4 regions of the Streptomyces sp. NPDC088733 genome follow, and region 1 is predicted to be linked to each of the others. Evidence: riboswitches for the same ligand, from Rfam matches in the RefSeq annotation. Region 1 holds a riboswitch; each other region holds the start of a gene.
The links. A riboswitch is a leader RNA that binds a small molecule or an ion and turns the genes downstream of it on or off. The one in region 1 is predicted to bind thiamine pyrophosphate.
Positions count from the first base shown of each region.

Region 2: it holds a riboswitch for thiamine pyrophosphate, as region 1 does, so the genes downstream of both, thiO (glycine oxidase ThiO) here and ACIP64_RS26095 (thiamine ABC transporter substrate binding subunit) in region 1, are expected to answer to the same signal.
Region 3: it holds a riboswitch for thiamine pyrophosphate, as region 1 does, so the genes downstream of both, thiC (phosphomethylpyrimidine synthase ThiC) here and ACIP64_RS26095 (thiamine ABC transporter substrate binding subunit) in region 1, are expected to answer to the same signal.
Region 4: it holds a riboswitch for thiamine pyrophosphate, as region 1 does, so the genes downstream of both, ACIP64_RS04855 (purine-cytosine permease family protein) here and ACIP64_RS26095 (thiamine ABC transporter substrate binding subunit) in region 1, are expected to answer to the same signal.

Region 1 is NZ_JBIVLH010000015.1:98,196-101,485, forward strand. It holds gene ACIP64_RS26090 (ABC transporter permease) at 1-751, opposite strand, end outside; gene ACIP64_RS26095 (thiamine ABC transporter substrate binding subunit) at 727-1,803, opposite strand; TPP riboswitch at 1,795-1,899, opposite strand; gene rlmN (23S rRNA (adenine(2503)-C(2))-methyltransferase RlmN) at 1,968-3,074, opposite strand.
Region 2 is NZ_JBIVLH010000005.1:102,092-105,381, reverse strand. It holds gene thiE (thiamine phosphate synthase) at 1-4, opposite strand, end outside; gene ACIP64_RS11235 (Rv2175c family DNA-binding protein) at 77-442, opposite strand; gene ACIP64_RS11230 (NAD(P)/FAD-dependent oxidoreductase) at 544-1,755, opposite strand; TPP riboswitch at 1,838-1,950, shown strand; gene thiO (glycine oxidase ThiO) at 1,946-3,112, shown strand; gene thiS (sulfur carrier protein ThiS) at 3,118-3,290, shown strand, end outside.
Region 3 is NZ_JBIVLH010000029.1:57,822-61,111, reverse strand. It holds gene thiC (phosphomethylpyrimidine synthase ThiC) at 1-1,436, opposite strand, end outside; TPP riboswitch at 1,428-1,555, opposite strand; gene ACIP64_RS35595 (YibE/F family protein) at 1,618-2,949, shown strand; gene ACIP64_RS35590 (hypothetical protein) at 2,976-3,176, shown strand.
Region 4 is NZ_JBIVLH010000002.1:322,895-326,184, forward strand. It holds gene ACIP64_RS04845 (L-aspartate oxidase) at 1-704, shown strand, start outside; gene ACIP64_RS04850 (SDR family oxidoreductase) at 815-1,561, shown strand; TPP riboswitch at 1,809-1,902, shown strand; gene ACIP64_RS04855 (purine-cytosine permease family protein) at 1,894-3,285, shown strand.

The DNA of each region.
Region 1 (3,290 bases):
GCAGCTGCGCGGTCTCGCGGTAGATCTCCACCTCCAGGGTGGAGTAGGCGGGTCCGCCGAGGATCTGCACGACCCCGAAGGACGTGAAGGTGAAGAGGAACACCATGACCGCGGCCGCCGCCACGGCCGGCGCGAGCGCGGGCAGCGTCACGCGCCGCCACGCGGCGAACCGCCCGGCGCCCAGCACGCGCGCGGCCTCCTCCTGCCGCGGGTCGAGCTGCGCCCACAGGCCGCCCACGGTCCGTACGACCACGGCGTAGTTGAAGAAGACGTGCGCCAGCAGGATCGCCCACACCGTGGTGTCCAGGCGCACCCCCCACAGCTCGTCCAGCAGCCCTCCCCGCCCCAGCAGCGCGAGGAACGCCGACCCGGCGACGACCGTCGGCAGCACGAAGGGCACGGTCACCACCGCCCGCAGCAGATGCCGTCCGGGGAAGTCGAAGCGCGCGAACACATAGGCGCCCGGCAGGGCCACCGCCAGGGTCAGCGCGGTCGAGGCGGCCGCCTGCCAGCAGGTGAACCACAGCACGTGCAGGATGTCGGGATCGCCCAGCACGTCCGCGAAGCGGTCCAGGCGCCAGTGGCCGCCCTCGCGGAGCCCGCGGGTGACGATGGCGGCGACCGGGTAGCCGAAGAACACCGCGAAGAAGGCGGCCGGCACGGCCATCAGGCCGAGCCGCACGGCGTGCGGCCGCAGGGCGGCCGCCCTGCGCCGGGCCGCTCCGGTCACTTCAGCACGAGCGAGGACCACGTCTTGACCCACTGCTCACGGTTCGCGGCGATCTTCTTCGGCTCGACGGTGGCCGAACCGCTGATCACGGGCGCGTACTTGGTGAAGACCTCGGGCAGCTTCGCGTCGTCCCGGGCGGGGTTGACGAACATGCTGAGCGGCATGTCCTCCTGGAAGGCGCGGCTCAGCAGGAAGTCGATCAGCGCCTTGCCGCCCTCGCTGTTCTTCGCGCCGTCCAGCAGCCCGGCGAACTCGATCTGCCGGAAGCAGGTGGCCGTCGCCACGCCGGTCGGGCCCTGCGCGGGCTGCTCCTTCAGCGCGAGCACCTCGGCGGGCGGGCTGGAGGCGTAGGACACGACCAGCGGCTTGTCGCCCTTGCCGCCGCCCGCGCCCGAGAAGTTGTCGTAGTAGGCCTGCTCCCAGCCGTCGACGACCTGGACGCCGTTGGCCTTCAGCTTGGTCCAGTAGTCCTGCCAGCCCCCGTCGCCGTACTTGGCGGTGGTCGCGAGCAGGAAGGCCAGGCCCGGGGAGGAGGTCGCGGCGTTCTCCGTGACCAGCAGGTCCTTGTACTCCGGCTTGACCAGGTCGTCGAAGGTCTCGGGAACGGGCACCTTGTGCGCGGTGAACCAGGCGCGGTCGTAGTTGACGCACACGTCGCCGAAGTCGACGGGCGTGACACGGTGCTGCGCGGCGTCGAGCTGCAGGGCGGCGGGCACCTTGTCCAGGTCCTTCGCCTCGTACGGGGTGAACAGGCCGTTGTCCAGGGCGCGGGAGAGCAGGGTGTTGTCGACGCCGAAGAAGACGTCGCCCTGCGGGTTGCCCTTGGACAGCACGGCCTGGTTGACCGCCGCGCCCGCGTCGCCGCCGCGCAGGACCTTGACCGTGTAGCCGGTCTGCCGCGTGAACTCCTTCAGCACGGCCTTCGAGGCGGCGAAGGAGTCGTGGCTGACGAGGGTGACGGTCTTGGAACCGCCGCCGGCGGAATCGCCGCCTTCGCCGCAGGCCGCGAGGGACGCCGCGCCGAGCGCGACAACGAGGGCGGTGCCGGCGGCACGCCGACGGATGGTGCTCATCAAGTGACTCCCTACGCCGGTATGACCCGGATCAGGTTCGAGGGTCTGCGGCCGTGCCGCACTCTCAGCGCTGTGTGCGCTCCCCTGTCGGATGTTCTGTTGTCGATCGTTCAGGCCGTTCAGGGCAAACGGCCGCAAACGACCGCCACCCTAGCAAGCGCCGCTCAGCGCTCGGAAGCCGCCAGCTGCCCGCAGGCCCCGTCGATCTCCTGGCCGCGGGTGTCCCGCACGGTCACCGGGACGCCGTGCGCCTCCAGCGCCGCGACGAACGCCCGCTCGTCCTCGGGCCGCGACGCCGTCCACTTCGAGCCCGGCGTCGGGTTGAGCGGGATCAGGTTGACGTGCACGCGCTTGCCCTTGAGCAGCCGCCCCAGCAGATCGGCGCGCCACGCCTGGTCGTTGATGTCCCGGATCAGGGCGTACTCGATCGACACGCGGCGCCCGGACACGTCCGCGTAGTGCCACGCGGCGTCCAGCACCTCGCGCACCTTCCAGCGCGTGTTGACCGGCACCAGGGTGTCGCGGAGCTCGTCGTCGGGCGCGTGCAGCGACACCGCGAGGCGGCACTTGAAGCCCTCGTCCGCGAAACGCAGCATCGCCGGCACGAGGCCGACCGTGGAGACGGTAATGCCCCGCTGCGACAGCCCCAGCCCGTCCGGCTCGGGGTCGGTCAGCCGGCGGATGGCGCCGACCACACGCTTGTAGTTGGCCAGCGGCTCGCCCATGCCCATGAAGACGATGTTCGACAGGCGCGCCGGGCCGCCCGGGATCTCCCCGTCACGCAGCGCGCGCATGCCCGCGACGATCTGGTGCACGATCTCGCCGGTGGACAGGTTCCGGTCCAGGCCGGCCTGCCCGGTCGCACAGAAGGGGCAGTTCATGCCGCAGCCCGCCTGCGAGCTGATGCACATCGTCACGCGGTCCGGGTAGCGCATCAGCACCGACTCGACCAGCGTCCCGTCGAACAGCCGCCACAGCGTCTTGCGCGTCGTGTCGTTGTCCGTGCTGCTGTGCCGCACGACCGACATCAGATCCGGCAGCAGCCCCTCGGCCAGCTTCCCGCGCGACGCCGCCGGGATGTCCGTCCACGCGGCCGGGTCGTCGGCGTACCGCGCGAAGTAGTGCTGCGACAGCTGCTTGGCCCGGAACGGCTTCTCCCCCAGCTCCGCGACCACCTCCCGCCGCTCGTCGGGCGTGAGGTCGGCAAGGTGCCGCGGCGGCTTCTTGGCGGCGCGCGGCGCGACGAAAGTGAGTTCTCCGGGTGCAGGCATGGTCCGTCCAGTGTCGCAGATCGTTTGGGGCGGCCCAGGTCAGATGGGTGAGGCTCCCGTCACCCTCAGGTGTCCCCTGTCAGCACCAGCCGATTCTGCACGGCCGAGGGACGGCGTCTGGTGCTCGGGCACATGGGCTTGAGTGAAAAGCGGGGCCCCAGCGTCCTCTGCCATCGCTGGTAGCCGTGGGCCGGCCCTGGCTCGGCGTGCTGGATG
Region 2 (3,290 bases), on a different contig from region 1:
TCATGCGGTGGGTCCCCCTCGGGTGCGGTGCGTGCGGTCGGTACGAACGCGGTGGTGTCCGGGGTGTCCGGGCAGGTCAGACGGCCAGCGCCTGGGCCCGGCGCTTCACCTCGGTCCCGCGGTTCTCGCGCAGCGCCTGCACCGGGGTGCCGGGCAGGCTCTCGTCCGGGGTGAACAGCCACTCCAGGGCTTCCTCGTCGCTGAACCCGTCGTCCTTGAGCAGGTTCAGCGTGCCGGTGAGGCCCTTCACGATCTTCCCGTCGCCGATGAAGTCGGCGGGGACCATGAGCACCCTGTTCTCCCCGCGGCGCACCGCGATGAGCAGCCCTTCCTTGATCATCTGGCGGACCCGGGTCACCTCCACGTCGAACTGCTCGGCGATGTCGGGGACGGTCAGCCAGGAGGGTACGAGGGCATCAATCTTTGCGTCGATCTCGGTCACAGGACAAGCGTGCCATCCCGGACCCGTACCGCGGTACTCGTGGCGTCCACCAGGGGCATGCGGGGCCCCCGGCGGCAGGCCGGGCCGGCTGTCCGAACCGGTCAGAGGACGGCGGCCCGCAGCTGGACGGCGGGGTCGGCGAGCAGGGTCCGGTCGACCCGGGCCTCCCGGGCGATGAGCTTGCGGGCCTGGGCCAGGTCGCGTGGGCGGCCCACCGCGAACAGCGCGACGAGCACGTCGCCGCGCAGCCACAGCACCGACCAGGCGGGGCCGTCCGGGTCGCCCCGCAGCAGCATCTCGTCGGATGCGCCGTGGTAGCCCGCGTACTGCACGAAGCGCCCGAACTGCTCGGACCAGAAGTACGGGACGGGGTCGTAGGCCTCGTCGCCGCCCAGGATGTTGGCGGCCGCGGTGCGGGGCCCCTGGACGGCGTTGTCCCAGTGGTGGATGAGCAGCCGCCGGCCGTACCGGGCGGAGGGGAAGGAGGCGCAGTCCCCGACGGCGTACACGCCGGGCACGGAGGTGCGCAGCCGGTCGTCGACGAGGACCGCCCGGTCCGGGCCGAGGTCGACCCCGGAGCCGGCGAGCCAGTCCGTCGCCGGCCGGGCGCCGATGCCGACGACGACGGCCTCGGCGGCGATCTCGTCGCCGTCGGCGAGCCGGACGAGGCCGGGTTCGACAGCGGCGACCGCGGCGCCCGTGCGCAGTTCGACGCCCGCCTCCGCGTACCAGCCGCGCATCCGGTCGGCGATCCGCTCGGGCAGCACGCCCGCCAGCGGCCGGTCGGCGGCCTCGACGACGGTCACGGCGCAGCCGGCGTTCCGGGCGGCCGTGGCGAACTCGGCGCCGATCCAGCCCGCGCCGACCACGACGACCGTCTTCCGCGCCTCCAGGACCGGGCGCAGCCGGGCGGCGTCGTCCAGGGTGCGCAGCATGTGCACGCCGGGCACCCCCGCGCTGCCGGGCAGCACGATCGGCTCGGCGCCGCTCGCCACGACGAGCGTGTCGTACTCCACCGGGCCTGCGTCGGTGAGCAGTTGGCGCTCGTCCGGGCGCAGCGCGCTCGCGTGCCTGCCGAGCAGCAGCTCGACGCCGATGCCGCCGAAGTCCACCTCCAGCAGCGCGCCCGGGCCCTCGTCGGCGCCGAAGAGGACCCCCTTGGACAGCGGCGGCCGGTCGTACGGGGGATGCCGCTCCGCGCCGAGCAGCGTGATCGTGCCGCCCCACCCCTGCTCGCGCAGGGACACGGCGGTCTGCACCCCGGCCATCCCGGCCCCGACGACGACGGCTCGCTGCTCGCTGCTGCTGGTCACGCTGATCACCGTAACCCCGGGTGGCGCGCGCTCCGGTAGCGGCGCCCTACTCGCCCTCAGGAGTGCGTACTAAAGTGGCGCTCGAAGCACTCGCGGGAGCCCGGCGCACCGGGCTGAGAGGGCGGCTGGCCGGCCGCCGACCGTACGAACCTGATCCGGGTCATGCCGGCGAAGGGAGGAGCGGAACACCGTGCAACGTCATGACGCGTCCCACCCGGCCGACGCGGTCGTCGTCGGCGGCGGGATCATCGGACTGGTCACCGCCTGGAGGGCGGCCCTGCGCGGACTGCGCACGGTGGTCGCCGATCCCGAGCCGGGCGGCGGCGCCGCCCAGGTGGCCGCGGGGATGCTGGCCCCCGTCACCGAGCTGCAGTACGGCGAGCAGGCCCTGCTCGACCTCAACCTCGCCGCGATCCGCCGCTATCCGGCGTTCGCGGCCGAGCTGGAGGAGACCACGGGCCTGGACCTCGGCTACCGGGCGTGCGGCACGCTCGCCGTCGCCCTGGACGCCGACGACCGGGCGGAGCTGCGCGAACTGCACGCCTTCCAGACCTCCTTGGGACTGAGCGCGGAGTGGCTGAGCGGGCGGGAGTGCCGTCGCCTGGAGCCGATGCTCGCGCCCGGTGTGCGCGGCGGGCTGCGTGTCGACGGCGACCACCAGGTCGATCCGCGGCGGCTGGTGGCGGCGCTGCTGCGGGCCTGCGAACTGTCCGGGGTGGTGTTCCGCCGTGCGGCGGTGGCCGGGGTGGACGTCACGGGCGACCGGGCGCGCGGGGTGGTGCTCGACGACGGAACGGTGCTGGCCGCCGGGCAGACCGTGCTGGCCGCCGGGAGCCGCAGCGGCCTGCTCGGCGGGCTGCCCGAACACCTGCTGCCGCCCGTGCGCCCGGTGAAGGGCCAGGTCCTGCGGCTGCGGGTGCCGGCGGCGTACGCGCCCTTCCTCTCCCGCACGGTGCGGGCCGTGGTGCGCGGCGCGCATGTCTACCTCGTGCCGCGGGAGAACGGCGAGCTGGTCGTCGGCGCCACCAGCGAGGAGATGGGCTGGGACACCACCGTCACGGCCGGCGGCGTGTACGAGCTGCTGCGCGACGCCCACGAGCTGGTGCCGGGCCTCACCGAACTGCCCCTGGTGGAGACGGTCGCGGGACTGCGGCCCGGCTCCCCCGACAACGCCCCGATGCTGGGCCGCACCGCACTGGACGGCCTGCTCGTCGCCACCGGCCACCACCGCAACGGCGTGCTCCTCACCCCGCTCACGGGCGACGTGATGGCGGAGGTGCTGACGGGCGGCGAACCGCCCGAGGTGGCCCGTCCCTTCTCCCCCGGCCGATTCACCCCTCAGGAGCAGTACGCATGACCGCGATGACCGTCTCCGTCAACGGCGAGCCGCACGAGGTGACGCCGGGACTCACGCTCGACCGGCTGGTCGCCGGTCTGACCACCGCCCCCTCCGGTGTCGCCGCCGCGCTCAACGAGACCGTGGTGCCGCGCGGGCAGTGGCCCGCAACCGCGCTGTCCGAGGGCGACCGCGTCGA
Region 3 (3,290 bases), on a different contig from region 1:
TGGCCCTTGGCGAGGTCGGCCGCGTGGGCGGCGATCTTGTACGTGATGACGCCGGTCTTGACGTCGTCGCGGTCGGGCAGGCCCAGGTGCTCCTTGGGCGTGACGTAGCAGAGCATCGCCGTGCCCCACCAGGCGATCATCGCGGCGCCGATGCCGGAGGTGATGTGGTCGTAGGCGGGCGCGATGTCGGTGGTCAGCGGGCCGAGGGTGTAGAACGGCGCCTCCTCGCAGATCTCCTGCTGGAGGTCGATATTCTCCTTGATCTTGTGCATCGGGACGTGCCCCGGCCCCTCGATCATGGTCTGCACGCCGTGCCGCTTGGCGACGGAGTTGAGCTCGCCGAGCGTGCGCAGCTCCGCGAACTGCGCCTCGTCGTTGGCGTCCGCGATGGAGCCGGGGCGCAGGCCGTCGCCCAGGGAGTAGGTGACGTCGTAGGCGGCGAGGATCTCGCAGAGCTCCTCGAAGTGCTCGTAGAGGAAGCTCTCCTTGTGGTGGGCGAGGCACCAGGCCGCCATGATCGAGCCGCCGCGGGAGACGATGCCGGTCTTGCGGCGGGCGGTGAGCGGGACGTACCGCAGCAGGACGCCCGCGTGGACGGTCATGTAGTCGACGCCCTGTTCGGCCTGCTCGACGACCGTGTCCTTGTAGATCTCCCAGGTCAGCTCCTCGGCCTTGCCGTCGACCTTCTCCAGGGCCTGGTAGAGGGGAACGGTGCCGATGGGGACGGGGGAGTTGCGGAGCACCCATTCGCGGGTGGTGTGGATGTTGCGGCCGGTGGACAGGTCCATGACCGTGTCGGCGCCCCAGCGGGTCGCCCAGGTCATCTTCTCCACCTCCTCCTCGATGGAGGAGGTCACCGCGGAGTTGCCGATGTTGGCGTTGACCTTGACCAGGAACCGCTTGCCGATGACCATCGGCTCGATCTCCGGGTGGTTGACGTTCGCCGGCAGCACCGCCCGGCCCGCCGCGATCTCCTCGCGGACGACCTCGGGGGCGACGTTCTCGCGGATCGCGGCGAACTCCATCTCCGGGGTGATCTCGCCGCGCCGGGCGTACGCGAGCTGGGTGACCGGCTGCCCGCCGCGTCCGCGCCGCGGCAGACGCGGGCGGCCGGGGAAGACGGCGTCCAGGTTGCGCAGCCCGCCGCGGGGTGACGTGTGCTTGAGGCCGTCGTCCTCGGGGCGGACGGGGCGGCCGGGGTACTCCTCGGTGTCGCCGCGGGCGACGATCCAGTTCTCCCGCAGCGGCGAAAGGCCGCGGCGGACGTCGGTGGTCACGTTCGGGTCGGTGTACGGGCCGGACGTGTCGTACAGCGTCACGTCCTGGCCGTTGGTCAGGTGCACCCGGCGGACAGGTACCTCGATGTCCGGGCGGGACCCGGTCACGTAGCCCTTGTGCCAGCCGATTTCGCGCGCGCGTGCATCCTGCATGGTCATGAGACCCACTCCCTACGCCGGCATTACCCGGTAACAGGTTCAGCGGTCGGCGCAGCTGGTGGCCCTCGGCCGGTCAGCGCCCTCTCAGCCCGGTGCTCCGAGCTCCCGCGGTGTGCAAAGGTGCGACCACGCTAGCGGGTCTTCTCCGGCGCGCACCAGTGGGCCTTGGGATGATCGGCGCGTGGACTCCCCTCATGCGCAGCCCCCCGGCCCCGGCAACGGCCACGCCCACGGCCCCGGTCACGGGCACAGTCACGGCCACAGTCACGGCCATGGCCACGGTCCGGTGCCGCCGGTCTCCCGGCATCTGCGGAAGGTGATCGCCGCGGTGCTGATCCCGTTCGTCGCCGCGGTGGTGGTCGGGCTGGTGGTGCTCTGGCCGAACGGGGTGCCGGCCCACAAGCGCTCGGGCGTCGGGTTCGACCAGCAGACGCAGTCGGGCCGGGTGGTGCGGGTGGAGAACGTCAAGTGCGCGGACGTGAACGCGGAGCCGAACACCGGCGGCCCCGGCGCGGCCCCGCCGAAGACCCCGTCGATCTGCGAGCGGGCGACCATCCGCGTCACCTCGGGCAAGGACACCGGCCGTACCTTCACCGAGATCGTGCAGCCGACCCAGACCCGGCACTACACCGAGGGGCAGAAGGTCCTGCTGTCCTACGCGCCCGGCGCGCCGAAGGAGTTGCAGTACTCGGTCACCGATGTGGACCGGGCGCTGCCGCTGTGGCTGCTGGCCGGGCTCTTCGCGGCGGCGGTGGTCGTGGTCGGGCGGCTGCGCGGGTTCCTGGCGCTGGCGGCGCTGATCGTCAGCTTCGCGGTGCTGACGCTGTTCATCCTCCCGGCGATCCTGCACGGCAGCGACCCGCTGCTGGTGGCGGTCATCGGCGGCAGCGCGATCATGCTGATCGCGCTCTACATGTGCCACGGCCTCAACGCCCGTACCTCGGTGGCCGTCCTCGGCACGCTCTGCTCGCTGCTGCTGATCGCGCTGCTGGGCTCGGTGTTCATCGACTGGGCGGTGCTCAGCGGCAACACCTCGGACGAGACCGGGCTGATCCACGACCTCTACCCGGGCATCGAGATCCACGGCCTGCTGCTGGCGGGGATCGTGATCGGATCGCTCGGTGTGCTGGACGACGTGACGGTCACCCAGACCTCGGCCGTGTGGGAGCTCCGGGACGCCGATCCGGGCGCCAGTTGGCACAAGTTGTACCGGGCGGCGATGCGCATCGGGCGCGACCACATCGCCTCGGTCGTCAACACCCTTGTGCTGGCGTACGCGGGCGCCGCGCTGCCCCTGCTGCTGCTGTTCTCCATCGCGCAGCGCGGCGTGCTGGCGGTGGCGGGCAGCGAGTTGGTGGCGGAGGAGATCGTCCGGACCCTGGTCGGCAGCATCGGGCTGGTGGTGGCCGTGCCGCTGACGACCGCGCTGGCCGCGCTGGTGGTGTCGGCGGACCGCTCCGGGAGGGACACTGTCCCCACGGGCGGCGGGCGCCGCCGGCGCCGGGCACGGTGAGTTCCTGAAGTACGGGGGTGGACGGGGTGGTCGGGCTCCAGGGGAGGGTGACCGGGGCCGTGGGCCCGGGGCTGGTCGGCGAGGTGATCGTGCAGGTCCGCGGGGGTGCGGAGGCCTTCCTCGCGTATCCGGCGACCGAGGGGGAGAGCATCGGGAAGGGCACGGTCGTGGTGGTCGTGGAGTATCTGCCGCCACGGACCGTGTACGTCGCGCCCGCCTACGGCTGACGGGGCCGGGGACGAGACGGGGACGGGTCAGGGCGGCTTCGTATCAAGAATGCGACAAGGATCCGCCAGGATCTTTCGGCGTGACTTGCGCAGGCGCACACTCCCGTACGCGGC
Region 4 (3,290 bases), on a different contig from region 1:
CCATCGAGATCGCGCCCACAGCCCACTACTCGATGGGCGGTGTCTGGGTCCGGCCCGAGGACCACAGCACGGACGTCCGCGGCCTGTACGCCATCGGCGAGGCCTCCAGCGGCCTGCACGGCGCCAACCGGCTGGGCGGCAACAGCCTCATCGAGCTGCTGGTCTTCGGCCGTCTCACCGGACAGGCGGCCGCCGCCTACTCCCAGTCGCTGACCTCGCAGCCGCGGTCGGCGTCCGCCGTGGCGCACGCCCGGGCAGAGGTCGACGACCTCCTCGCGGCCGACGGCCACGAGAACGTCCGCGCCCTCCAGCGCGCCATCCGCAACACCATGACCGAGCACGCGGGAGTCGTCCGCGACGAACAGGGGCTGCTGACCGGGCTGGAGGAACTCACCGCGATCGAGAAGCGGATGGCGGACATCGGCGTCCACCCCGACATCGCCGGCTTCCAGGACCTGGCGCACGCCTTCGACCTCAAGGCGGCGGCGCTGGCGGCGCGGGCCACACTCGAATCGGCGCTCGAACGCCGCGAGACCCGTGGCTGCCACAACCGCAGCGACTACCCGGACCTGGACCCCGCGTTCCAGGTGAACCTCGTCTGGTCCCCGACGACGGGGATCACCCGCGAGAGCATCCCGCCCGTCCCCGAGGAGATCTCCGCCCTGATGGAGGACGTCTCCACCGAGGGGAAGCTCGCCGAGTGACGCCCGGCTCGCGCGCATTGGCGCGCGAGCCCGCCGGGCGCCTGTCACAGGCGGGGTCCCCGCCCGGTCATTTTCTCCGTACGCACGAAACTCTCCGAGAGGAAGCTCCCATGAAGGTCGTCGTCATCGGCGGAACCGGGCTCATCGGCTCGAAGGTCGTCCGCAACCTCAGCGACCACGGGCACGAGGCCGTCGCCGCCTCGCCCAACACGGGCGTCAACACCCTGACGGGAGAGGGCGTCGCCGAGGTGCTCCAAGGCGCGCGGGTCGTCGTCGACGTCTCCAACTCGCCCTCGTTCGAGAACGAGGCCGTGATGCACTTCTTCCGCACCGGCACGACCAACCTGCTCAAGGCGGCCGCGGAGGCCGGTGCCACCCACTACGTCGCGCTCTCCATCGTCGGCACGGACCGGCTCCCGGAGAACGGCTACTTCAGCGCCAAGCTGGCCCAGGAGGAGCTGATCAAGGCGTCGGGCCTGCCGTACTCCATCGTCCACGCCACGCAGTTCTTCGAGTTCACGAACGGGATCGCGGACTCGGCCACCGAGGGCGACACGGTGCGCATCGCTCCCGTCAAGTTCCAGCCCATCCACTCCGACGACGTGGCCCTCGCCGTCGCCCGCACCGCGGCCGGCGCCCCCCTCGACGGAACGCTGGAGATCGCCGGCCCCGACGCCTTCCGGTTCGACGAGCTCATCCGGGACGCGCTCGCCGCCTCGAACGACCCCCGTACGGTCGTCGCGGACCCGCACGCCCCCTACTGGGGGTCCGAGCTGGAAGAGAGCTCGCTCGTGCCGCTCGGGAGCGCGCAGCTCGGCGCGACCCGCTTCGCCGACTGGCTGGCGCTGCAGAAGTGACGCCCGCGGATGGCCCCTGCCCGCCGGGGGGCAGGGGCCACCGCCATGCGGAGCGCGACCGGGCGCACACGACCCGGCGGCACCTGCTCGACATCTGCGCGGTGCGGCCCGAGCCGTCCCACGCCCTTTGAGGAAGATCCATACAGCCCGCGTTTGGCAGCATTTGACCGTGTTGCCCGCGGGCCGTGCTGATGCCGTGCCCTCCTGTCGACGCGCTGAGCAGCGGGATCGGGTTAGTCTGTCCGTCGTACCGGACACGGGGTGCCCCACCGAGGGCTGAGATCACACCCGTCGAACCTGAACCAGTTCGCACTGGCGGAGGGATGTCTTCCATGCCTTTGACGCATGTTTCCGACGGCCGGCAGACCGTCTTCGACGGCCGTATGCCGGCGGCAGCGGGCGATCTCCGCATCGAGGCGCACGGCATACAACCGGTCCCCGAGACCAACCGCTACGGCGGCCCGGGGCGGCTGTTCACCGTGTGGTTCGCTCCCAACCTCACCATGACCGGCGTGTTCACCGGCACCATCGGCATCGCCCTCGGGCTGGACTTCGCCACGGCGCTCGCGGCCGTCGTTCTCGGCACCGTGATCGGCGCGATCCCCACCGCGTACCTCGGCACCTGGGGAAGCCGGACCGGCGCGGGGCAGTTGCCGCTGGCTCGGCTCGCCTTCGGCCGGGCCGTCGCGCTCCCCGGCATCCTGCAGTGGCTGTCCTCGGTCGCCTGGGACGCGCTGATCGGGCTCTTCGGCGGCGACGCGCTGGCCCGGCTGTGCGGACTGCCGTTCTGGCTCGGCGTCCTGGTGATGATGCTCGCCCAGGGCGCTCTCGGCGTCCTCGGCTACGAGGCCATCCACCGGCTCCAGATCGTCATGACCTTCGTGCTCGCCGCCGCGTTCGCGCTGATCGCCTGGAGGCTGCTCGACGGCGTCCACCCCGCGGCCACGGGCTCCGCCCACGGCGCCGACCGGGGCGGCGCGTTCGTCCTGACCAGCACCATCGCGCTGAGTCTCGCGCTGTCCTGGGCCCCCTACGCCAGCGACTTCAGCCGCTACCTGCCGCGCACCACCTCCCGCCCGCGCATGTTCTGGTTCACCACCGCGGGCCTGGTGGTGTCCTTCGTGGCCGTCCAGGCGCTCGGGCTGTGGGGCGCGTCGGTGCTGACCGACCAGACCGCTGCCGGGGTGGCCGATCTGCTGGGAGGCGGGGCGGTGGGCGCGTTCGGGCTGCTCGCCGTGGCGTTGGCGGCCCTGTGCAGCAACGCCATGAACGACTACAGCGGATCGCTCGCCCTCCAGACCGCCGGCGTGCGCATACCGCGCCCGGCGGCGGCCGCCTTGGCCGCCGCCCTCGGCTTCCCCCTGGTGCTGTGGATGCACGCCGCCGACACCACGGCCCGCTTCCAGAACGTCCTTCTGTTCGTGGGCTACTGGATCCCGGGGTTCGTGGCGATCGTCGTCGTCGACTGGCTGGCCCGGGCACGGGCGCGGGGCGGCGAGGAGATCGACCTCGCCGCCGAGACCGGCCGTCCGCAGCCCGGGCTGCCGGCCGTGCTCGCGTTCGCCGCCGCCTTCGCCGCGGCCGTTCCGTTCATGGACACCAGCCTGTACGTCGGCCCGGTGGCGGACGCCCTGCACGGCGCCGACCTCTCGTACTACGTGGCGTTCCTGGTGGCCCTCGCCGTGTACGCGCCGCTGCGGCTGCGCCACCGCGCGCGGGCCTGAGCCGC